One region of the Halomonas sp. LMYGS-3 genome, then DNA from elsewhere that is predicted to be linked to it. Evidence: riboswitches for the same ligand, from Rfam matches in the RefSeq annotation. Region 1 holds a riboswitch; each other region holds the start of a gene.

Region 1 (15,329 bases):
GCCCTGAAGCTGCTCAAGACTGGTAACGAGTGGCTCGTCCTGCCACTTCAGGCCGAGCATGAGGCCGCGCAGGTCACAGTGGGTGAACAGAAACTGCAGGTTGTGTCGCTGGCGCAGCGGTTCGCGAAGGAGCGTCTCACTCCTTTTGTCGTAGAAGAAGTGAAACATCGAGGCGACGCTCGGGAACATATAGGCGAAGTCGAGGATGTTGAGGTAGGGCGCGCCCCCCGCGGAGTTCTGTGTCGAGGCAGAGAAGATATCGACGATCCCTTGCTGGGCCTTGCTGACGCAGTCGAGCTGGTTGCAGACCTCGTTGCTCCCCATGAACTCCACGCGGATCGCACCGTTGGTGCGCTCCTCGAGGTCGCGTGCGAAGAACAGCTGTCCCGATTTCTGGATGTCGAGGTTGCGCTCGTTGAAACCTGAGGCACCGAAGCGCAGCTGGAACTTCGGTTCGGTCTGGTAGCGGCGCTGCTGTTCCTGTTCCGCGGCCCTGGCCAGGCTGCTGGCGGTGAGGCCAGCGCCTAGCCCGGAGGCGGCGATCAGGGTAGAAGTCAGGCCGAAGCGTCCCGAGATGTTCAGAAAATCCCGGCGAGATACATTACCAATCGGTGATTTCATGAGCAGGGCTCCCGCGTTTGGTGATTGGACTTGTGATGGGATGGTGTGTGGCGTTTGCCAGACTCCTCGCCTCACTGAGTGGTGAAAATGAGGAGAACGATCTCAAGGTAGGACGGTCTTGGTGATTTTACAAGATATTTCGATACAAAAAATACCATTATTGACAGTCCGATGGTTCTGATCCAATCTTAACGAGACATAACGTATCGATATTGGTGTTATTGCCATGAAATCAACAATATACAAGCAAGAAGCCTTTGACTACATCATCGTGGGGGCCGGCTCGGCAGGCTGTGTGCTCGCCAATCGGCTCAGTGAGGATTCCGGTGCGAAGGTCTTGTTGCTGGAGGCGGGCGGTGCCGACTGGAACCCCTGGATCCATGTCCCCGTCGGCTATTTCAAGACCATGCACAATCCCGCGACGGACTGGTGTTACCTCACCGATCCGGATGCCGGCATCAATGGACGTCGCCTGCAGTGGCCGCGTGGCAAGGTTCTGGGGGGGTCAAGCTCCCTGAACGGTCTGTTGTATATCCGGGGGCAGCGCGAGGACTACGATGACTGGGCCGCAGCGGGAAACGCGGGCTGGGACTACGCCTCCGTATTGCCTTACTTCAAGAAGTCCGAGTGTCAGGAGCGAGGTGCCGACCCGTATCACGGCACGGAGGGGCCGTTGAAGGTGTCGGACCTGCGTCTGCGACGCGAGATCGCCGAGCGGTTCATCGAGGCCGCCAAGGCTGCCGGCATTCCCGAGAATCGCGATGTCAACGGGGCGACCCAGGAAGGGGTGGGCTACTTCCAGCAGACCTCCTACAAAGGCTTCCGCTGCTCGACGGCCAAGGCGTTTCTGCGGCCGGCCCTGAAGCGCGCCAACCTCACCGTCATCAAGCGAGCGCACTGCCAGCGGCTGCTGCTCGAGGGCAAGCGCGTATTAGGAGTCGAGTATCGTTGCGGTGAGCACCTGGAACGAGTGCGGGCCACCCGCGAGGTGCTGCTCGCCAGCGGTGCCATCGGTTCGCCGCAGATCCTGCAGTGTTCCGGCATCGGGGACCCCGAGCACCTCGAAGAGGTAGGGGTCGAGTGTTTGCACGAGCTGCCGGGGGTGGGCGAGAACCTGCAAGATCACCTGCAGGTCCGCCTAGTGTTCAAGACTCGTTGTCGAACGCTCAACGACGAGGTACGCCACCCCCTGAAGAAACTCGCGGTGGGCACCCAGTATCTTTTGACCCGTACCGGCCCCCTGACCCTCGCCGCCAGCCAGGTGTGTGTGTTTACCCGGTCTCGAGAAGGACTCGATCGTCCGGATATCCAGTTTCATATGCAGCCCCTGAGTGCCGACAAGCCAGCCGAAGGGGTACACCCCTTTTCGGCCTTCACCTCATCGGTCTGTCAGCTGCGCCCCACGAGTCGTGGCTCCATTCGTATCACCAGCCCCGACCCCGCTGTCTACCCTTCGATCCAGCCCAACTACCTGAGTACAGAAGAGGATTGCCGGGTCGCGGTGGATGCCATCAAGGTGGCGCGGCGGATCGCCGAACAGCACCCCCTGGCCTCGGTGATCACCGAGGAGTACGTGCCTGGGACGCAGTATCAGAGTGACAAGGAACTCCTCGAGGCGGCTCGCCAACACAGCCAGACGATCTATCACCCGGCCGGTACCTGCAAGATGGGGCATGATCCACTCGCGGTGGTGGATGAGCGGTTGTGCGTGCATGGCCTGGAGGGACTGCGCGTGGTGGATGCCTCGATCATGCCGGCGATCGTCTCCGGTAACACCAATGCGCCCACCATCATGATTGCTGAAAAAGCGGCGGACATGATCAAGGAGGATCATCTCGCCATGGAGAAGGCTTCCTGAAGCCTCATGCCCGCCATGTACTTAGGCTAACGGCCTGCTACATCGGCGGTATCTCATTGATATGCCACAGTCTGGTCTCACGTTGAAGGGCTATCTGGCTCTAACCCTGATACTCTGCCATGGGCACGATTGATGTATCCAGTGCATGGGTCGCTGCGGGAATGACGAACCGGCCGATCGGGATCCCGCTCCCCAGCCTGCGTTATTCATCGTCGTGAAGAAGAGGACGGTTCGCGTGTCCTCTCTTTCCGTGACTGCCGGACTTTCTAGTGTGAATGGCGCTCCCGTATGGCCATGATCGAGCGTAACAAGGTGATGACATGACTCGCAAGAATGCGACCAGACTGACCGGTAAGGCCGGTGCTGCCATGCTCAAGAAAGGGTTTCCACAAGGGAGCGATTGGCTTCGTCAGGTCATGCCGGGTGTGCTGATCTGCATCACCATTGCCCTGGCCACGACGTTCATTGCCGACCACTATGGTGGTCCCACGCTGCTGTATGCCCTGCTGTTCGGCATGTCATTGCATTTCCTGTCGGAGGAGGGGCGCTGTGTCGCCGGCATCGAGTTTGCGGCTCGTGCCATCCTGCGCTTCGGCGTCGCGCTGCTCGGCGTGCGGATCACCATCGAACAGGTCACGTCGCTGGGTATCGGACCGATCGTCACGGTGGTGGCCGGCGTGGTCCTGACCATCCTGATGGGGGTGCTGCTGGCCAGGCTGATGGGCCTGCATCGCGACATGGGGCTGCTGACGGGAGGTGCGGTCGCCATCTGTGGCGCCTCGGCGGCACTGGCGCTGTCGGCAGTGATGCCGCGCGGGGCCAACAGCGAGCGCAACACCATTCTCACGGTGGTGGGGGTCACGACGCTGTCGACGGCGGCGATGGTGCTCTATCCGCTGGTCGCGGGAGTGTTGAGCCTGACGGGCCAGCAGGCCGGGGTCTTCCTGGGAGGCACGATCCATGACGTGGCCCAGGTCGTCGGGGCGGGGTACTTGATCTCGGAGGAGGCCGGGGACGTCTCCACCTTCGTCAAGCTGATGCGGGTGGCGATGCTGGTGCCGGTCGTGATGTGTTTCACCTTCCTCTTCCGCCATAGCGAAGGCCGCGAGGGCAGGAGCAAGGTCCCCAGGTTGCCCGGCTTTCTGGTCGCCTTCGTCGTGCTCGTGATCATCAACAGCCTGGGCGTGATTCCAGTGAGTGTTGCCGATGGCATGACGGATCTCTCGCGCTGGTGCCTGGTCACGGCCATCGCGGCGCTGGGGGTCAAGACCTCCTTCCAGAAGCTGGCCGTCGTGGGGTGGAAGCCGGTCATCCTGATGGTGGCCGAAACCCTGTTCCTGCTCGTGCTGGTGCTGGCGTTCATTCTGTTCGGCGTGGTGGGTGTCTGATGCAGGCCTGGATCAATGGCGAACGCTGCCGGTTGAGCCCGGAGACGACTATCCGCCAACTACTGGTGGCCAGTGGGCTGGAGGGCAGGCGCGTGGCGGTCGAGTTGAATGCGGAAATCGTGCCACGCAGTCGCCACGACAAGGTGCGGATTTCCGATGGCGATCATATCGAAATCGTGCATGCCATCGGCGGTGGCTGAGACCGAATAATGAGGAATGCGGAATGCGTGAGAAAAGGTTGGACGATGCGCCCTTGATGGTGGCGGACAGGCGCTTCGACTCGCGCCTGATGGTCGGAACGGGCAAGTACCGGGACTTCGACGAGACGGCCCGGGCCCTGGAGGCGAGTGGCACTCAGGTCGTGACCTTCGCCGTGCGGCGCACCAACCTCGGCCAGTGCCCCGATGAGCCGAACCTGCTCGATGTGGTGTCGCCACGGCGCTATACCCTGCTGCCGAATACGGCGGGCTGCTACAATGCCCGCGACGCCGTCCGGACCTGCAAGCTCGCCCGCGAACTGCTGGACGGGCACAGCCTGGTCAAACTCGAAGTCCTGGGCGACGACAAGACGCTCTATCCCGATGTGGTCGAAACCCTCAAGGCCGCCGAAGTGTTGGTGCGTGATGGCTTCGACGTCATGGTCTACACCAGCGACGACCCCATCGTGGCCCTGGAGCTCGAGAAGCTGGGCTGTTGTGCCGTCATGCCGCTGGGGTCGCTCATCGGCTCGGGGTGCGGCATCCAGAATCCGCACAATATTCGGCTGATTATCGAGCAGGCGAGTGTTCCGATACTGGTCGACGCCGGTATCGGTATGGCCTCCGAGGCCGCCATGGCGATGGAGCTGGGATGTGATGCCGTACTCATGAACTCGGCGATCGCCCACTCGCCGCGGCCGATCCAGATGGCCAGGGCGATGCGGCTGGCGGTCGAGGCAGGGCGCATGGCCTACCTGGCGGGGCGAATGCCCCGCCGGGAGCGAGCCGAGCCCTCATCACCCGTTGCCGGTTGCATCAGGAGCTGAGGGCGGCTCCTCTCTCCGGTCGATGCGGTCGGCGGGCACCCACCTCAGGGGCGACAGTAGTAGAGCTTCGCCGGGAGGATGTTGAGGGGCTCGAAATCGCACTCCACGTCGGAGAAGACGCGGCGCAGGTCGGGCAACACCCTGGAGGAGAACTGGTAGATCAGCATGGAGCCCTGGGGCGAGAGCGCGTCGAGGCTGTTCATCAGGATGGACTCGCGGCTCGTGGCCGGCATGGTGCTGAAGGGGATGCCGGCCAGCACGTAGTCGACGGCGGGCAGCCCCAGACGGGTCAGTTCGGCCTGGATCGTCTCGGCGGAGCCCTGCACCACCTTGAGCCGGGGATCCGGCAACGACTGCTGGAGGAAGTCGACGAACTCCTGGTTGGTCTCCAGCGCCAGCAGGGTCATCTCCGGTGGCATGTGACGCAGGAGCTCCCGGGTGATGGTCCCGACCCCGGGCCCGTATTCGACGATGACTCGGGTGTTCTGCCAGTCGATCCGTTCGAGCAATCGTCGCACCAGGAAGGGAGAACTGGGGATGATCGAGCCCAGCATGCGGGGATGCTTGAAGAAGTTGCGTGCGAAGAGCGATAGCTGGGCGCGTCTTCCGTTTCCTGCCAAGGCCGTGGGTCGGTCTTGCGCCGTCATGGGCGTGCCTCCTGCTGCGTCTGGAACGAAGTATCCTTCCACTCTAGGCCGGTAGACGCGAGTGGGAAAGGGCGCACCAAGGAGGCGCGGGGCGTCATCGGGCGGATTTCCCCAGTAGATGTCGGGTCTCCTCGGCGATGCGACCCTCCTCGTCGGTAGGGATCACCCACAACCGCGGGGCGGCAGGGTGGCGGCCGTCGATGCGGCCCTCACGGCCGCATACCGTCGCCGCATTGGCAGCGCGGTCGAGGCCGAGGCCGAAGTGGGGCAGGTGGCCCACCACCATCTCGCGCACCAGTGGCGAGTTCTCGCCGATACCGCCGGTGAAGACGATACCGTCGAGGCGGGGCAGGGCACAGGAGAGCGCCGCCAGCGACTTGGCGATGCGGTAGCAGAACACCTCGATGGCCAGCTGCGCACCGGCATGGCCCGTCTCGGCGGCGGCTTCCAGCTCGCGCAGGTCGTGGGTCAGGCCGGAGAGGCCCAACAGGCCGCTGCCGCGATTGAGCACCTCGTCGATGCGCGGCAGTGTCCAGCCGAGCCGTCGTGCCAGGTGGGCATGCAGGCCCGGGTCCACATCGCCGCTGCGGCTTCCCATCACCAGGCCCTCCAGCGGCGTCAGGCCCATGCTGGTATCGAGGCTGCGGCCTTCCCACACCGCGCAGGTGGAGCAGCCGTTGCCCAGGTGCGCGGTCAGCCAGCCGCCTCCCTCGAGGCTGCTCAGGGCATCGGCACGGGCGCTGACATGGGCGTGGCTGGTACCGTGGAAGCCGTAGCGGCGGATGCCATGGTCTCGGTAGAGCGCCTCCGGGAGGGCGTAGCGATGCGCCCGCGGCGGCAGCGTCTGGTGGAAGGCGGTGTCGAACACCGCGACCTGGGGCAATTCGGGAAATAGCCGGCGCGTGGCGATCACGCCCAGGAGGTTGGCCGGGTTGTGCAGCGGCGCCAGGACGGCGCTCTCCTCGATGGCCGCGACCACCTCGTCGTCGATGCGGGCGGCCCGGGTGAAGCGCTCGCCACCGTGGACGATGCGGTGGCCCACGGCGCCGGGCATCCGTCCCTCGAGGTTGTCGAGGATCGCCGCCAGGGCGTGGGCATGGTCGGCCCCGGACAGCTCGCGCTCGAAAGGCTCGCCGCGGCTGTCGCTACCCCGCAGGCGGGCATCGCTGCTGCCCAGGCGCTCGGCCAGCCCGGCCTGGCGCGGCTGCGTGGGGGCGGTGGGAATCAGGGCGTACTTGATCGAGGAAGAGCCACAGTTGATGACCAGCACCGGGTCGTTCATCGGCAGTCCTTGGAAACAGGCAGAGCGACAAGGGCAATAGGGCGTCAGTTTAGCCTGTTGGGTTTGACCGATCGTCGCGAGAAATACGGTTTTCGAGTCAAGTTTATCGATCTGATGAGGCGAATAGCGAGCTATTTAACGAAGCAGATCGAATGAAATTGGCCGAAAGGCCAGGTTTCGCAGTAGATCAGCGTTAGGACCGACAGGCTGCCAGCAGCCTGCGGTGCGTCGGAGAGCCGTGCATGCCGTCCGCTCCCAGTCGCGCGGCGAAGCCCTCGTGCCGTCTAGCACACTGCGCTCCGACCGATAGGGCTTGCGCCTTGCCTCGAGCTGTACCAGAATGATCTGCGCGTAGGGAAACGCTGTTTCCTAATTGGAGGTACACCATGAAGATCCTTGCCATTTCCTCTGCTTCAGCGGCGCTGCTGCTGGCAGGTGCCTTCGCATCCACCGCCCAGGCCCAGCAGCCCATGGCCATGCAGGGCTACATCGGCGGCGACGCCATGTTCTGGGAGCTCGACCGCGACCGGGCCCCCGATCGTGACGGCACCGGGCTGCGTTTGCGTGGTGGTGCGCAGTTCAACGACTACTTCGCCGTGGAAGGCCATCTGGGTAGTGGCGGGTCGGATGGCCCGATCGAGCTGGACTATCTGGTGGGGGCCTATGCCAAGGGCATCCTGCCCCTCGCCGACGAGTTCCGCCTCTATGGCCTGGCCGGCTATACCGAGGTGGACCTCGATGTCGATCGCGAGAGCGACTTCTCCTATGGGGCCGGTGCCGAGTTCGACCTGACCCCCAACCTGGCGGTCGGCGCCGACTACATGCGCTACCTCGACAAGTCCCGCTTCAACTTCGACGCTGCCAGTGTCGGTCTGACCTATCGGTTCTGATCGGCGGGTCTGCCGGCCTCACCGAGGCCAACAAGGACGCCCTCGTCGCGCTTGCGGCGGGGGCGTCTTGCGTCGGGAGTCGTTGTGCCTCCATTTTCCTGAAACCCACGAAACGACACAGGGCCGCATGAGGCGGCCCTGTGACGATCGGTCAGCGTACTGTCCGGCTGAGCTCATACCTCCTTGTACAGCTCCGCGCCTTCATTACGGAACTTCTCCGCCTGCTCCTCCATGCCCTTCATGACCGCTTCCTGGTCGCCGTCGAGGCCGTGCTCGGCGGCGTAGTCACGCACCTCCTGGCTGATCTTCATCGAGCAGAACTTGGGCCCGCACATGGAGCAGAAGTGGGCGACCTTGGCGGAGTCCTTGGGCAGGGTCTCGTCGTGGTACTCGCGCGCGGTGTCCGGGTCCAGGCCGAGGTTGAACTGGTCCTCCCAGCGGAACTCGAAGCGCGCCTTGGACAGCGCGTTGTCGCGGCGCTGGGCGGCCGGGTGGCCCTTGGCCAGGTCGGCGGCGTGGGCGGCGATCTTGTAGGTGATGATGCCGGTCTTGACGTCGTCCTTGTTGGGCAGGCCGAGGTGCTCCTTGGGGGTCACGTAGCAGAGCATGGCACAGCCGTACCAGCCGATCATCGCCGCGCCGATGCCGGAGGTGATGTGGTCGTAGCCGGGCGCGATGTCGGTGACCAGCGGCCCCAGGGTGTAGAAAGGCGCCTCATCGCAGTATTCGAGCTGCTTGTCCATGTTCTCCTTGACCAGGTGCATGGGCACATGGCCGGGGCCCTCAATCATTACCTGGACGTCGTGCTTCCAGGCAATATGAGTCAGCTCGCCGAGAGTCTTGAGCTCGGCCATCTGCGCCTCGTCGTTGGCGTCGGCGACCGAGCCGGGGCGCAGGCCATCGCCCAGTGAGAAGGCGACGTCGTACTGCTTGCAGATCTCGCAGATCTCCTCGAAGTGGGTATAGAGGAAGCTCTCCCGGTGATGAAAGAGGCACCACTTGGCCATGATCGAGCCGCCGCGGGAGACGATACCGGTCACGCGCTTGGCGGTGAGCGGCACATAGCGCAGCAACACGCCGGCGTGGATGGTGAAGTAGTCCACGCCCTGCTCGGCCTGCTCGATCAGGGTGTCGCGGAACACCTCCCAGGTGAGGTCCTCGGCCACGCCCTTGACCTTCTCCAGGGCCTGGTAGATCGGGACGGTGCCGATCGGCACCGGCGAGTTGCGAATGATCCACTCGCGGGTCTCGTGGATGTTCTGCCCGGTGGAGAGGTCCATGATGGTGTCGGCACCCCAGCGGATGCCCCAGGTCATCTTGTCCACTTCCTCCTCGATGGAAGAGGTCACCGCCGAGTTACCCAGGTTGCCGTTGATCTTCACCAGGAAGTTGCGGCCGATGATCATCGGCTCGGACTCCGGGTGGTTGATGTTGTTGGGAATGATGGCACGGCCGGCAGCGACCTCGGCGCGCACGAACTCGGGCGTGATCTCCTCGGGCAGGCGGGCGCCGAAGCCCTGGCCCGGGTGCTGGTGGCCGAGGATGCGTTCGACTTCTTCCGTACCCAGGGCCTGGCGGCGCTGGTTCTCGCGAATGGCGATGAATTCCATCTCCGGCGTGACGATGCCCTGGCGCGCATAGTGCAGCTGGGTGACGTTCTTGCCTGCCTTGGCGCGGCGCGGGGTACGGGTCAGGTCGAAGCGCAGCTGAGCAAGCGTCGGGTCGTTGGCACGGCGCTGGCCGTATTCCGAGGTGGGGCCGTCGAGGAACTCGGTGTCGCCGCGCTCCTCGATCCAGGCGCGGCGCAGTTCGGGGAGGCCGCGGCGCAGGTCATTGGTGGTCTCGGGATCGGTGTAGGGGCCGGAGGTGTCGTAGACCAGCAGCGGCGGGTTCTCCTCGTCCTCGCCGGAGGTGCGGGTCGGTGAGAGCGAGATCTCGCGGAAGGGCACGCGGATATCGGGTCTCGAGCCCTCCACATAGACCTTGCGCGAGCCGGGCAGCGGTTGGATGGCGGCCTCGTCGACCCGGGCGGTCTCGGCGAGGAAGTGGGCGGTCTTGCTCATATGGTGTTCTCCCTTGGGGTGTTGTCACGTCTGGGGTCGTTGTCAGGGAGGACAGCTGGGAGGACAGGGGCAGTGGCTGGCATGGCCGCGCTGCGTGTCGCTTGATCCCTACGCTGGTCCTAGCCAGTTCAGGTTCAACGGGATCCATGCTGTCTCTCCATGGCGAGAGGCATGATCTCAGCCGTCGTCAACGGCACCCCGTCAAGCGTGTGGTCGGGTGATCGCTCGATCACCGGTGTAACGCCCGGGGGGCGGCCTGACCAGGGCCAACGGGCGAGTGGCGATAGGACCAGCGGCGCTAGAATGCGCGATCCAGCCCCATCTGCCAGAAGTCGATCTCCAGTCGGGTGGCATCACGGAACACCGCGCAGAGCTCTTTGAGGCGTGCCGGCGTCACCTCGGCCAGGCGGGCGTCGAGCCAGGCGATCTCGGCGCCCATGGCGGCCTGGAACTCCTCGCCCTCGTACATGGCGATCCAGGCGTCATAGGGGTTGGCCTCACCGCGTACGGTGAAGGCCTGGGCGTTCAGCCAGTTGGCGATCTCGCCATAGCCGACCAGGCAGGGCGCCAGCGCCACGTGCAGGTCGAGCAGGTCGCCGCGGTTGCCGGTGTCGAGCACGTAGCGGGTATAGGCCATCGTCGCCCGCGCCTCGGGCAGTCGGGCGAGTGCCTCCTCACCGATACCCCACTCGCGGCAGTAGCCTACGTGCAGATCGAGCTCCACGTCGAGGATCGCCTTGAGCCCCTCATGGGCCTGGCGCAGGTCGGTCAGGGTGCGGCTCTTGTAGGCGGCCAGGGCGTAGGCCCGGGCGAAGTGGATCAGGAAGAGGTAGTCCTGCTGCAGGTAGTGGCGGAAGGCGTCGGTCTCGAGGGTCCCGTCGCCGAGCCGGCACACGAAATCGTGCTCGACATAGGCGCGCCAGTCGTCATGGCAAGCGGCAGTCAGATCGGTGAAGCGGTAGCCCATCATGCCCCCGGTGATGATGACGATCCGGGGTGCGGGCGGTGGGGAACGAGGGGGTGGGGCGACAGCGACAAGGCCCACCGCCTGATTCCCTACGCCGGTTCGGGCGTGGCGGTGCGGCAAGGCATCGCCACGCTTACCCGGATCAGGTTCCACGGGACCAGCGCTGGTGGTGACCGGGTGGTCAGCCTGCGCCATCTCAGCCGGATTCACCGGCACCCCGTCAAGCGTCGGAGCCAGTCTAGCAGGCTGGCGGCGACTTTCCAGCCCCCCGACTACTGGCGAAGTGCCTCCAATTCGAAGATCAGCGCTACCTCGTCGCCGACCATGCCGTTGTCGACGCCGTAGGTCATGCCCCAGTCGCTGCGTGCGATGGTGGTACGGGCCGACAGCCCCAGCGTGTACTGCTCATGACCGAAGGGGTAGGTCTCGGCCTTGTTGAGCGTGACGTCCAGGGTCACCGGGCGCGTCTCGCCGAGCAGGGTCAGTTCCCCCTCCAGGGTGCCCTCGCTGTCGCTGTGAGCCTCGAAGCCGGTGGCCTCGAAGACGATGGTCGCGTGGCGGTCGACGTCGAGGAAGTCGTTGCTGCGCAGGTGGTTGTCGCGCTCCTCGTGGTTGGTGAAGACGCTGTCGGCAGCGACCTCGACCCGAGCCGAGTGCAGTTCCCGGGTTTCTTCGTCATAGACGAACTCGCCACTGGCCTCGAGGAACATGCCCAGCAAGTCCGCATAGCCGACATGTTCGGTCAAGAAGCCGACGGAGAAGTGCTCGGGGTCGATCTCGTAGGTATGGGGTTCGGCGGCGGCGGGCAGGGCCGCGAGGGCGAGTCCCGTGGCCAGTCCGGCGGCCGCCGGCAACTTCAGGATGCGATGGATCGGGTGTGTCGTGGACATCGTGGGTCCTCCGGATTCGTGAGTCATGGCTGGCCGGCCAAGCGAAGGTGTCATCCGTGTCCGGCGTGGCGATGGAGCCACCGGATGTCGGTGCCGAACGATCCGGCGAGCCCGGCCAGGGCCGTCGCCGCCAGCCAGGTCGTGGCCGTGGCACCGACGGCCGGCAGCAGGCCGATCATCAATGCCGCCACCTGCCAGACACAGACCGCCCGGCGGCGGCGACTCTCCGGCAGCGTAGCGTTCAGCCAGGGTAGGCGCCGGCCGGCCAGCACGAAGGCGTAGCGCATGGCGCCGATGGCGAGTATCCAGGGGCCGACCTTGCCGAGCACCATCAGTGCCAGACATAGCACCAGGATGAAGAAGGCATCCAGTTCCATGTCGAAGCGTGCCCCGAAGGGGCTGGTGGTGCCGCTGCGCCGAGCCACCCAGCCGTCCAGGCCGTCGAGCAGCAGGGCGGTCAGCGCCACGCCGGCGAACAGGCTGCCCTGCGTCGCCAGCAGCTCGGGGTCGGTCACCGCGCCGGCCAGCAGTGCCACCAGCACGCCCCTCGCCAGGGTGACCCGGTTGGCCCAGCCCAGCCCGCGCCCACGGTCCGGCAGTCGGTGCAGGAGCAGCCCGGCGAGCACGAGATAGGTGGCCATGGCCGCCAGCGGCACGGTCGGGCTGGCCTGAAGCCAGAGCCGCAGCATGGCGCCGGCCGCCAGCAGGCCTATGAGCCCCGTCGCCAACTCCAGGACGAGGCGGTCAGCGGTCCCGGCCCGTGATGCCGGGGTGAGGTCCTGAAACGGGGCGAGGCGTGACATGCGATCTCCGGCAGGCGGCGGCGACGATGCCGGCCCTTTGTCGCTATGCTGACCATCAGCGGAACCACAGTCTCAACGTAGTCCAATGGCAGGCGCTTGGCAGCATTAAATTATGCATTTAAATATTCATGTACCATTATTGTAGAAGGTAAGCCGTCCAGGACGGCCTGCCGGAACAGGGTATAGCAGGAGCAGCTCGATGTCGGACACCATCGCCACCGCCTATTGGACCCTGGCCCCCGGCCAGGGAGCCTTGCGCGAGGAGCCACTGGCCGCACCGGGCGAGGGAGAAGTGCGCGTCAGGACGCTGTACAGCGGCGTCAGCCGGGGCACCGAGGCGCTGGTGTTCCAGGGCCGGGTGCCGGCAAGCGAGTATCGGCGCATGCGTGCCCCCTTCCAGGCCGGTGACTTCCCCGGCCCGGTCAAGTACGGCTACGCCAGCGTGGGAGTGGTGGAAGCCGGGGAGCCCGAGCTGTTGGGTCGGGAGGTCTTCTGCCTCCATCCCCACCAGGACCGCTACGTGGTGCCGACGAGTGCCGTGGTTCCACTGCCCGAGGGGCTGCCACCGGCCCGGGCGGTACTGGCGGCGAACATGGAGACCGCCGTCAACGGCCTCTGGGACGCCGCGCCCGGCGTGGGCGACCGTATCGCGGTGATCGGTGCCGGTGTGGTGGGGGTCCTGGTGGCCTGGCTCTGTGCGGCGATTCCCGGGACCCGGGTGCAACTGGTGGACGTGGTCCCCGGTCGCGCCGGGCTCGCCGCGGCCCTGGGGCTGGAGTTCGCGACGCCCGACACCGCCCGGGGCGACAACGACCGGGTGATCCACGTCAGCGGTAGCGCACCGGGCCTGCGGCTGGCCCTGCAACTCGCGGGGGTGGAGTCGCGCGTCGTGGAGATGAGCTGGTTCGGCGACGACGAGGTGAGCTTGCCCCTGGGCGAGGCCTTCCATTCGTGCCGGCTGACCCTGTGCGCGAGCCAGGTGGGCCGTCTTCCCGCCGCGCGTTCACCGCGCTGGGACCACCGTCGCCGGTTGACGCTGGCCCTCGAACTGCTGCGCGATGCCCGTCTGGATGCCTTGATCAGCGGCGAGAGCGACTTTCGTGACCTGCCCGCCCTGATGCCGCGCCTGTCGGGTGTGGCGGGCGAGGCGCTCTGCCACCGCCTGCGCTACGCGACCGCGCCCCCCCTTGAACCACGGGAGCCTTCGACATGTACCGCCTGACCGTTCGCGACCATTTCATGATCGCCCACAGCTTCCGCGGCGAGCTCTTCGGCCCCGCCCAGCGTCCCCATGGGGCCACCTACGTGGTCGATGTCTGCTTCCAGCGTCGCGAGCTCGACGATCATGACCTGGTGGTGGACATCGGCCTCGCCGGCGCGGCGCTGAAGGCGGTGCTAGGCGAGTTCGATTACCGCAACCTCGACGAGGTGGACGAGTTCCATGGCCGCAACACCACCACCGAGTTCATGGCACGGGTGATCTTCGAGCGCCTCGCCACGGCGATCCAGCTCGGCCGCCTCGGCGAGACGGCCGGCGGGCTCGAGACCATGAGGGTGACCCTGCACGAATCCCACGTCGCCTGGGCCAGCTACGAGGGCAAGCTGTGATGACGACGGACACGGCGCCCGACCTCACGCTGATCGTCGCCGGCGACCCCGGCCAGCTCACCGGGGGCTACGTCTATGATGCGCGCATGGTCGCGGAACTGCGCCGTCGCGGGTGGCGGGTCGCGGTGGTGGGGCTCGACGGCGAGTTCCCGACCCCCGACGCCACGGCCCGTCGGAGCCTGGAGGCGGCCCTGGCGGCGCTGCCCGACGCCGCCCGCGTGGTGATCGACGGTCTGGCCATGGGCGGGCTGCCCGAGGGGGTCGAGCGCCATGCCGAGCGCCTGGCGATCACCGCCCTGGTCCACCACCCGCTGGCCGACGAGACCGGGCTCGACGAGGGGCAGCGGCGGCGTCTGTTCGAGAGCGAGGCCCGTGGGCTGGCCGCGGTTCGGCGGGTGATCGTCACCAGCCCCTACACCGCCCGCGGCCTGTCGCGCTTCCGGGTGCCCGCGGCCCGCATCCGGGTGGTTGAACCGGGCGTCGAGCGGGCGGCCCTGGCCGCCGGTGCCCAGGATTCCGAGGATGCCGCACGCCCTTGGCGGCTGCTCTGCGTGGCGACCCTGACCCCGCGCAAGGGCCATGAGCTGCTGGTCGAGGCGCTGGCCGGGCTCGCCGATCGCGACTGGGAGTGCGAGGCCATCGGCAGCCACGACCGCGATCCGGCGCATGCCGCCCGCCTGCTCGCCGCGACCCGTCGCCGCGGCCTGACCGGCCGCCTGCGCTGGCCGGGCGAGCGGGACGCCGCCGGCCTGGCCGCGGCCTACCATCATGCGCATCTGTTCGTGCTGCCGTCGCACTACGAGGGCTACGGCATGGTGGTGACCGAGGCCCTGGCGCGGGGACTGCCGGTGATCACCACCACCGGCGGGGCGCTCGCCGATACCCTGCCGCCCGAGGCCGGTATCGCCGTGCCCCCTGGCGACGCGGCGGCGCTGGGCCGTGCCCTGGCCCGCTGGCTCGACGATGCCGAGCTGCGCCGCCGGCTGCGGTGCGGGGCCCGCCGGGTCCGCAAGGGGCTGGCGGACTGGCGGCAGGCCGGGGAGCGTTTCGCGGCGGCCCTGGACCTGCCGTCATCCGTTACGGAGGCGTCCGGAGCGCGATATCCATGAACCGACCCGCCCCCGACGCGTGCTTCAGCGCCGACTGGCTCGCCCGGCGCGAGGGGGTGGATGCCCGCTCGCGCAGCTACCGCCTGACCCGACTGGCGGCGAACTGGCTGGCCGCGCGCTCTGGGATTCACGGCGTGGTCGACCTGGGGGCCGGCAGCGGCAGCAACCTGCGGTTCCTG
Region 2 (4,649 bases), on a different contig from region 1:
TCGTCGACCGGCTTCTGCAGCGCCACGGCGGGCGATTGGTGCTGGAAGACGCCCCCGCCCGGGGGCTGCGCGCCGTGGCCATCCTGCCGCGACGAAAAGAACGCAACTGACGCCGGATCATCATCTCTTCTTAAGTCAGCCTTAAGCTTCACCCCGGACGATGGAGCCGGTACGCGGCGCAATTCCTCTGCGCGCCGCTCTCGAATCCGACACCATAGGCATCCCCATGAAGCCGCTGCATAGACTGCTGACCACCCGCTTGATCAAGCTCGTTGCCAACCTGCTCAAGCTCGCGTGTTACGCCTTCCACTTCGTCTTCCCCGACAAGCGCTTCACCCTGCCGGCCAAGGCCGCCCCCTGGATCCGGAGCCGGCGGCCGACCGCCATTCCCCGCATCCTCTGGCAGACCAACTTCACCGACCGCGTGACCCTGCCGGTCTACCTGAACTACCTGTTCAACCGCCTCATGGCGCCCGGCTTCGAATATCGCTTCATGATCACCGAGGCCCGCGCCGACTTCATCAGGCAGCACTATTCCGAACACACCTTCAGAAACTATTCCCGGCTGCAGATCGGCGCCGCCCAGGCGGACTTCTGGCGGGTCCTGGTGCTGCAGGCCCATGGCGGCGTCTACCTGGATATCGACGCCCACCTGACGTGGCCACTCGGGCGCCTGCTCGGGCCCGATCGGTCGTCGCTGTTCATCCGCACCAAGCGCGACACCCTCAACAACTTCTTCATCGCCAGCGAACCCCACACCCCCGAGCTGGCGGCCGTGATCCGGGCGATCAACACCAATATCGAGGCGAACACGATCAGGGGTGTCTTCGACATGACCGGTCCCGGGGTGTTCAATCGGGTGCTGGACATCCACAGCCTGGACACCGTGCTCTACCGCTATGCCTGTACCCAGGGCAGTTTCACCAACGAATACTTCCAGTACCTCGACAAGCCGCAGGGCAAGTGGAACCGGGAGCAGCAGCGCGTCGCGGTCGTGAGGGAGGAGGCGGCCTGAGCCCGGGCGCTTTACAGGAGGCAGGCGGGTGTGGATAGTAGGAAGTCGACGACAGGGGCGCCACGGCGACAGAGTGCCGTGGCTGAGACGCACCCTTGGAACCTGACCCGGATAATGCCGGCGTAGGGAGTCGTGCAGCGCCTGCCTTCCGCTTGCCTGCACCTCCCGGCCGGGAGGACTGCATGCCACTCGATCTTTCGCTCTACCTGGTCACCGACCCCGACCTCTGCGCCGACCGCGGGCTGGTGGACACGGTGGTTGCCGCCGTGCGCGGCGGCGTGACGCTGGTGCAACTGCGCGACAAGCACGCCTCCGACGCCGAGCTGACCGACCAGGCACGCCGCCTCAAGGCCGCCCTGGCCGGCAGCGGCGTACCGCTGATCGTCAACGACCGCCTCGAGGTGGCCCTGGCCGCCGGGGCCGACGGCCTGCACCTGGGGCAGGATGACGGTGACGTGGCCCTCGCCCGCGCCGTCCTTGGCAAGCGGGCATTACTCGGCCTCTCGGTGCAGACCCACGAGCAACTCGCTCGCCTCGATCCTGGCCCCCTCGACTACCTCGGCCTCGGGCCGGTATTCGCCACGCCCAGCAAGCACGACCACGCCACGCCGCTGGGCGTCGACGGCCTGGCCTCGCTGGTCGCCGCGAGCCCCCTGCCCGCGGTGGCCATCGGCGGCCTCAAGGCCGAGCACGTCCCTGCGGTACTGGCGGCGGGGGCCCAGGGCCTGGCGGTGATCTCGGCGATCTGCGGCACGCCGGACCCCGAGGCCGCGGCGCGGGCCTTCTTCCCGCCGCGCTGACCGCGATCAGGAGGAGGGGCGACGCTTCAGCGTCGTGCGGCGATCGTGGTAGGCGATCGCCAGGCCGCTGCCGATGATCAGCACACTGCCGACGAAGACCCAGAGATCGGGCATCTCGCCCCAGAACCACCAGCCCAGCAGCACCGCCCAGAGCATGGCGGTATAGTCGAAGGGGGCGGCGATGGCTGCCGGTGCGAAGCGGAACGCCAGGGTGATGAAGGCGGTGGCGCCGATCCCGGCGATCCCCGAGCCGAGAAACCCCAGCCAGTGCCAGGCGTGTGGCGCCTGCCACACCCAGGGCAGCAACACCGCGGTGATCACCAGTGGCACCAGGGTCATGTAGAAGACCATGGCCCAGAGGTGTTCGCGACCACCGTAGCGCCGGGCGGTGATCATCATCAGCGCATAGAAGACCGCCGCGCCGAGCAATGCCAGCGCCCCGGGATGGAAGGCGTCACCGCCCGGGCGCACCACCACCAGCACCCCGACGAACCCCACCAGCGAGGCCGCCAGCACCGGCGGATCGATTCGCTCGCCGAGCAGTGGCACCGAGAGCAGCGTGACGAACAGCGGCGCCACGAAGGCGATGGCCGTGGCCTCGGCCAGCGGCAAGAGGGTCAGGCCGAGCACGAAGCAGACCATGGTCCCGGTGTAGATCAGCCCACGCACCAGGTGCACGCCGGGCCGGCGAGTGCGCAGCTTGCGCAGGCCGCCACCGAAATGTGCCAGCAGCGCGATCAGCGGCAGCGACACCAGGGTACGGAAGAAGATGATCTGCAGCGGCGAATGCACCTCGCCCAGCCACTTGGCGATGGCGTCGCCGAGCGCCAGACAGAAGACACCCGCGCACATGAACAGGATCCCCTTCAACGACGGCGACATGACGACCTCCCGATGACACAAAAAACCACCCCGCCGGTCCGGAGCGGGCCAGCGGGGCGTGAACATGACGACAGGCTAGGACGTTAGCAGACAAACGGCAACCGTCGGGTCGCCGATGGCAATCCCTATGACGTTTCGGCCGCTGCGGCATGCCGCCGAGCGGTTGCGCGGAGGGTCATGGCGGGATGGGGACCGCTGACCAGCGAGGCCTCCAGCCTGCCGTTGGCCACCTGGATCTGCTCGGCCGCCGGGTTGAGCCGGGCCAGCCGATGGCTCAGGCGCGAGAAGCCCTCCTCATCCACCAGGTCGGTCTTGCTGATCAGCAGGCGATCGGCCATGGCCACCTGGCGTACCGATTCACGGTGCGCCCGAAGCGTCGACAGTCCGCTGGCGGCATCCACCAGGCAGACCAGGCTATCCATGCGCACGCGGCCGACCAGCCGGGGATCGCCCGTCAGGGTCTGCAGGATCGGTGTCGGGTCGGTCAGTCCGGCGGTCTCGATGATCACTCGGGAGAAGGGCCAGCTTCCCTCCCGGCCCCCCGGCGCAATGGCCTCGCGCAGCGTATCGCCCAGATCACCGCTTCGCGTGTGACACAGACAGCCCTCGCTCGTCTTCACCACTCCCCCGATATCGGGGGACTCATCGATCACGACCAGGGCGCCTCGCATCGCGGGCTGCCGAACCAGCTGGTTCAGCAGCGTCGTCTTGCCACTGCCGGGAAAGCCGGTGATGACGGTCACGGGTATCCGTGGACGCCGTGGTGAGGATGCCATATCCATGACGCTGCCTGCGGGTATTGTCCGAGAGCACACTTGTTATGTTATATAGTAACCTTTATCTTCTGCCGAGGAGAAGCTCGCTATGGCCGCCCCGCTTCCCATGACACCGAACGATCCGCTTCCCCGACCCCCGGATTACCCGCACTGGGCCTACGGAGACGACATCGGTGTGCTGCCGCGCATCTTCGAGGAGGATATCACCCTCGCCGTCATGGAACGCACGCTGCCGAAGCCCCTGCGTGACAGCGTGGCGGCCCAGCTGACTGCCGATGCCCGGCTGGACTGGCGCTGGCGGGGGGCTCCCGGCGAGGCCATGCGAGCCGACCTGCGGCGGCACCTGCCGGCCCCCGATCAGGCCACGGCCCTGCTGGATGATATCGGCACCATCGCCAGTGCCCTGGCCTTCCTGTTCGACACCGAGACCATCGGCATCCGCCTGCGCCTCCTCGACGAGGCCATGTGCCCACGCTTCCATGTCGACAACCTGGCGGTACGCCTGGTGACCACCTACGCCGGCCCCGGCAGCGAGTGGCTGCCCGAGCACGCCGTCGATCGTGCCGGCCTGGGTGCACCCCGCGCCGACAAGCCGGAAATCGTCACCGACCCCGCCGCGATCGGGCGGCTCGGCGCAGGCGACCTGGCACTGCTCAAGGGCGACGGCTGGATCGGCAACGAGGGACGCGGCCTGGTGCATCGCAGCCCCCGGCCTGCTCTGGGCGAGAGGCGCCTGCTGCTGGCCCTGGACCCGGGATGAGTCGCTCTGGATACACAGAACGAGCCGACACCCACGACACCGCCTTCAATGACATCCCCACCAAGGAAGACTGCAAGATGCCACACCCCCGCCCCCTACTCGCCGGCCTCGCCCTGGCCTTGAGCTCCTCCGTCGCCCTGGCCGATGTCCGCAGCCTGGATATCGTCGCCCCCTGGGAGATCACCGGCGCCGACCCCTCCACCTCGGGCTATATCTACGCGCGCATGCGCGTCGCCGAGACGCTGGTCGATACCGACGCCGACGGCCAGCTCGCACCGGGGCTGGCGGCGTCCTGGCAGCCCAGTGAAGACAGCCTGACCTGGCGCTTCACCCTGCGTGATGACGTCACCTTTCACGACGGCAGCCCGCTGACAGCGGAAGCGGTGGCCACGAGCCTGCAGCACGCCCTGGCCAAG
Region 3 (4,649 bases), on a different contig from region 1:
AAGTTCGGCATGTGAGGATGGCCGCCTTCAGGCGGCTCAAATTCTTGCCCCTTTGAGGGGCTAACAAAATAAAGCCCCCGGCTTTGCCGGGGGATATTTACTTGATGCGCCATTCTTCCGAATGACGGTTTTAATGCTAAGTATTCCGCGCCGTAGCTGGCGCGGCTTGAAAATTCCCTGTGCTAGGTTGGCAAGTAGGAACGAGTCATTACCTATGGGCACTGGCTCTGCTATCGCTCTCCAGGGCACATCGTATCCAAATTCTTGAACAATCCTGGTCAATCGTGAAAACGCTGCTTGTCGTATTATCTCGTCATTATTCAGCAATCTGCCCACCTCGAGCTGAAACAGTACATCAAATCAGTCTAATCAAAAGTGTGGATTTGTACACTCCTCCAATAGCTGCAGCACCGGCGCGAGTTGGCTCTCGTGCAGCAGCAGCACGCTGTCGCCGGTCGCGCCATCGGCGGGGGTGACCACGGCGAACTCGCCTTCCTCGAGGTGGAATTCGTGGATCTCGCGGGGGCCATCGGGCGTCTCGCAGTGGACAGAGCGGTAGGCGTCGTCCTCGCCATAGGTGAGGCGGTGATAGACCTTGAAGAAGGTGTAGAGCGTGAGCCCCCGCGCGAAGGTGGGCCAGCGGGCGGGGCTGGTGCGGGTCTCGCCGTCCAGCGCCTGGCCCCGGGCTTCGGCGGCGGCGATGGCGGCGGCCAGTGGTTCGGCCAGCAGCGAGGCATCGTCACGGGGCAGGGGCTGCTGTGCCTCGAAGGCCCGGTGATAGCGGGTGGCGACATCGCGCAGGTCGTTCAGGGAGCCGACGCGATGGTCGCTGTGCTTGAGATCGGCGGGCTCGAAGTAGCCGTTCTCCCAGCCGTGGATCACGCGCACCGTTAACCGGTTTTCGGCCATCGGCCGGCCGATCAGGGCGTCGACGGCCACGCGCAGGTGCAGATAGCGTTCGGGGACCAGGTTGTCGAAGGCGGAGTAGGGATCGGCGAAGATCGCGTGCAGGCGCCCGGGGGCGTGTTCCTTGGCTTCGGTAAACGGCATGAGCGGTTTCCTGCGAGGGGGACGTTCGAAATCCGGTGGCGTTGTGTCATTCTAGTGGGTCGAGCGTTATGTCGGCCCTTGTGGCCATAACTTGAGGTTCGTTCACGAGTTTACATCCACTGTCGCCAGGGGAGTCCCGCCGCGTTGCTCGGGTCGGGGCTGAGAGGGCGCCACATGGCACCGACCCTGGAACCTGATCCGGTTCACACCGGCGGAGGAAGCGCGACATGCCCTACCTGACGTCTGCCGTGCTCGGCGCGGCGCTGTTCTGTTTTGCCGTTCTCGGCCTGAGGGCCCGCCGGGCCGACGGTCCGCTCGATGACTACGTTACCGCTCGCAACTCCCAGGGTGCGCAGGCCATCGGCTTGTCGTTCCTGGCCTCCAGCATGGGTGCCTGGATCCTCTTCGCCCCGCCGGAGATCGGCGCCTTCGTCGGCCCGGTGGCCCTGGCCGGCTACGCCATCGGCTCGTCGCTGCCGTTTCTGATACTGGGGCTCTATGGCCCGGCCATCCGACGCCACCTGCCGGAAGGGCGCAGCATCGGCGAGTTCGCCGAGGCCTGCTATGGCGCCGGGGTGCGGCGCTGGGTCTCCTTCGTTTCCGTAGCCTACATGGCCATCTTCCTGGCCGCCGAGCTGACCGCCATCGGCGCCATCGCCGCGCTGCTCTCCGACGTGCCGCCTTCGCTGGTGATCCTCGGTGTGGCGGTGGTTACCCTGGTCTACACCACCCTGGGCGGCCTGAGAGCGAGCCTGGCCACCGATCGCTGGCAGGCCTGGCTGCTGCTGGCCCTGCTGGTGCTGGTCGGCGGCGTGGCCTGGTGGTGGCTGCCGCCCATGCCGGCCGGGGCGGTGATGCCGTCCATTCCCACCGGCAGTGCGCTCTCCGTGGCGCTGACCCTGGTGATCGCGGTCACCGCGGCCAACCTCTTCCACCAGGGCTACTGGCAGCGTATCTGGGCGGCCGAGGATGACCGTGCACTGGGACGCGGGGCGCTGCTGGGCGGGGCCAGCAGCCTGCTGGTGGTGATGGCCATCGGCGGGCTGGGCATGCTCGCCGCCATGCACGCCCTGCCGCTGGGCGAGCCGCCGATTCCCTTCTTCGCGCTGCTCTCCGCCGCACCGGCCTGGCTGGGCCTGCCGGCCCTGGTGCTGGCGGTAACGTTGGTGGCCTCCAGCGTGGACACCCTGCAGAACGCCATCGCCTCCATGGCGGTGGCAAGCTCCGGGAGGCGCGGGCTCTCGGTACGCGCGGCGCGGCTCGTCACGGTGGCGCTGATGGCGCCGGTGATCTGGGTGGCCCTTCAGGGCTTCTCGGTGCTGCGGCTGTTCCTGATCGCCGACCTGCTCTGCGCGGCCATTGTGGTGCCGGTGCTGCTGGGGCTGTGGCGGCGCATGAGTCCGCTGGCGGCGGTGGCCGGCGGGGTGGCGGGCCTGCTCGGCGCGGTGGTGCCGGGCTGGATCGCCCAGGGCAGCCTGGCGGCTGGGGTGCTGGCGGCCAGCTTCCCCGACAGCATCCCGACCCTGGCGCCGTTCCTGGGGGCGCTGGTCGCCTCCACCCTGGCCAGCCTGCTGATCGCCTGGCTGCGCCCGGGGGCGAAATTTCACCTGGCAAGCAAGGGAGACGCCTGATGACGACACGCTCTGACTGGAACGCCTGGGCCGCCGGACATGCATCGGCGCGCATCACCGACTGGCTGCGCGAGATCAGCGAGCCAGACTGGTCGGCCACGGTGTACCATCCGCTGTTCGACGCCCTGGCCGAGGGGCGGCTTGCGGGTGACGACTTTGCCGCCTACATGGTGCAGGATTACGGCTTCGTCGACCCCTTCACCGCGCTTATCGGCCACGCTATCGGCCGCGCGCCGAGCATGGCCGACCGCGTGGTGCTGGGCCAGTTCATGGGCATGCTGACGAGCGACGAGAACAGCACCTTCCAGTGCACTTTCGAGGCCTTCGATGTGCCTGCGTCACAGCGCGAGGCGCCGATCTACCTGCCGCAGACCCGGGCGTTCCGTGAGCTGCTGCACGTCACCGGCCAGGGCGGTGACTACGCCGAGATCCTGGCGGTGCTGGTGGTCACCGAGTGGGTCTACCTCGAGTGGGCGCTGCGCGTGACCCGCATAGACGGGCTGCATCCACTGATGGGCGAGTGGATCGATCTGCACGACAACCCCGCCTTTCAGGAGTTCGTGGACTGGCTGCGTCGGCGCCTGGACGAGGAGGCGGAGGCGCTCGATGACGCCGCCTTCGCCCGCATGGCCGAGTGCTTCCGCGACACCGTGGTCCAGGAGCGGGCCTTCCACGACGCCGTCCATTCCCGCTGAGGCCATCGCCGGCGGGGCGGGTTGCCAGGCCGGCCTTCGCCAGCCACCCTCTGAAGGTCAACCCCGATCGACCAGAGGAGTCCGCCCCATGAGCGATACGCCGCAGGATCCCCGTCGCCGCCACTCCGCGCCGGTGGTGGATGGCCCCGGCAAGGCCGCCAGCCGCGCCATGCTGCGCGCGGTGGGCTTCACCGACAGCGACTTCACCAAGCCCCAGGTGGGCATCGCCTCGACCTGGAGCAACCTCACGCCCTGCAACAGCCATATCGACGAACTCGCGCGTCGCGCCAGCGACGGGGCCGACGGGGCCGGGGGCAAGGGGGTGATCTTCAATACCATCACCATCTCCGACGGCATCGCCAACGGCACCGAAGGCATGAAGTACTCGCTGGTGTCGCGCGAGGTAATCGCCGACTCCATCGAGACGGTGGCCGGCTGCGAGGGCTTCGACGGCCTGGTGGCCATCGGCGGTTGCGACAAGAACATGCCGGGCTGCCTCATGGGCCTGGCGCGGCTGAACCGGCCGAGCGTCTTCGTCTACGGCGGCACCATCCTGCCCGGAGAGGGCCACACCGATATCGTCTCGGTGTTCGAGGCCATGGGCGCCTACAGCCGCGGCGATCTCGACCTGATCGAGGTGAAGCAGATCGAGGAGACGGCGATTCCCGGGCCCGGCTCCTGCGGCGGCATGTACACCGCCAATACCATGGCCTCGGCCATCGAGGCGCTGGGCATGAGCCTGCCGGGCAGCTCGGCACAGAACGCGGTGTCGCAGGCGAAACGTGACGACTGTGAAGCCGCGGGCGCGGCGGTGCTCGAACTGCTCGAGCGCGATATCAAGCCCTCGGACATCATGACCCGCGAGGCCTTCGAGAACGCCATCACCGTGGTGATCGCCCTGGGCGGCTCGACCAATGCGGTGCTGCACCTGATCGCCATGGCCAGCACCATCGGGGTCGAGCTCTCCCTCGAGGACTTCACCGCCATCGGCAAGCGGGTGCCGGTGCTCGCCGACCTGCGCCCCAGCGGCCACTACATGATGAGCGAACTGGTCGAGATCGGCGGTATCCAGCCGCTGATGAAGACGCTGCTCGATGCCGGCCTGCTGCACGGCGACTGCCTGACGGTGACGGGGAAGACGCTCGCCGAGAACCTGGCCGGGGTGGCGCCCTATCCCCAGGGACAGGCGATCATCGCCCCGCTCGAGGCACCGCTGAAGGCCGAGAGCCACCTGCGCATCCTCTACGGCAACCTGGCGCCCGAGGGGGCGGTG

What was found. Region 1 has a riboswitch for thiamine pyrophosphate ahead of tenA (thiaminase II). Riboswitches for the same ligand answer to the same signal wherever they lie in the genome.
Region 2: linked by a shared signal. The riboswitch ahead of thiE (thiamine phosphate synthase) and the one ahead of tenA (thiaminase II) in region 1 are both predicted to bind thiamine pyrophosphate.
Region 3: linked by a shared signal. The riboswitch ahead of AC5W54_RS15090 (sodium:solute symporter family transporter) and the one ahead of tenA (thiaminase II) in region 1 are both predicted to bind thiamine pyrophosphate.

What each region holds. Positions count from the first base shown of each region.
Region 1 covers NZ_JCAKFQ010000018.1:18,764-34,092, forward strand. Annotated here, with positions in the region: gene AC5W54_RS15640 (TRAP transporter substrate-binding protein) at 1-621, opposite strand, end outside; gene AC5W54_RS15645 (GMC family oxidoreductase) at 848-2,479, shown strand; gene AC5W54_RS15650 (YeiH family protein) at 2,800-3,867, shown strand; gene thiS (sulfur carrier protein ThiS) at 3,867-4,067, shown strand; gene AC5W54_RS15660 (thiazole synthase) at 4,091-4,891, shown strand; gene AC5W54_RS15665 (class I SAM-dependent methyltransferase) at 4,936-5,538, opposite strand; gene AC5W54_RS15670 (acetate/propionate family kinase) at 5,633-6,820, opposite strand; gene AC5W54_RS15675 (porin family protein) at 7,207-7,710, shown strand; gene thiC (phosphomethylpyrimidine synthase ThiC) at 7,884-9,773, opposite strand; TPP riboswitch at 9,862-9,984, opposite strand; gene tenA (thiaminase II) at 10,072-10,740, opposite strand; TPP riboswitch at 10,809-10,970, opposite strand; gene AC5W54_RS15690 (YceI family protein) at 11,013-11,630, opposite strand; gene AC5W54_RS15695 (CDP-alcohol phosphatidyltransferase family protein) at 11,681-12,433, opposite strand; gene AC5W54_RS15700 (zinc-dependent alcohol dehydrogenase) at 12,633-13,655, shown strand; gene AC5W54_RS15705 (6-pyruvoyl trahydropterin synthase family protein) at 13,643-14,041, shown strand; gene AC5W54_RS15710 (glycosyltransferase family 4 protein) at 14,041-15,150, shown strand; gene AC5W54_RS15715 (methyltransferase domain-containing protein) at 15,147-15,329, shown strand, end outside.
Region 2 covers NZ_JCAKFQ010000014.1:2,727-7,375, forward strand. Annotated here, with positions in the region: gene AC5W54_RS13765 (ATP-binding protein) at 1-110, shown strand, start outside; gene AC5W54_RS13770 (glycosyltransferase family 32 protein) at 227-1,015, shown strand; TPP riboswitch at 1,059-1,161, shown strand; gene thiE (thiamine phosphate synthase) at 1,198-1,815, shown strand; gene AC5W54_RS13780 (DMT family transporter) at 1,822-2,697, opposite strand; gene AC5W54_RS13785 (CobW family GTP-binding protein) at 2,823-3,440, opposite strand; gene AC5W54_RS13790 (DUF1826 domain-containing protein) at 3,562-4,233, shown strand; gene AC5W54_RS13795 (ABC transporter substrate-binding protein) at 4,230-4,649, shown strand, end outside.
Region 3 covers NZ_JCAKFQ010000016.1:91,509-96,157, reverse strand. Annotated here, with positions in the region: gene AC5W54_RS15095 (hypothetical protein) at 370-1,050, opposite strand; TPP riboswitch at 1,168-1,288, shown strand; gene AC5W54_RS15090 (sodium:solute symporter family transporter) at 1,278-2,681, shown strand; gene AC5W54_RS15085 (TenA family protein) at 2,681-3,376, shown strand; gene ilvD (dihydroxy-acid dehydratase) at 3,465-4,649, shown strand, end outside.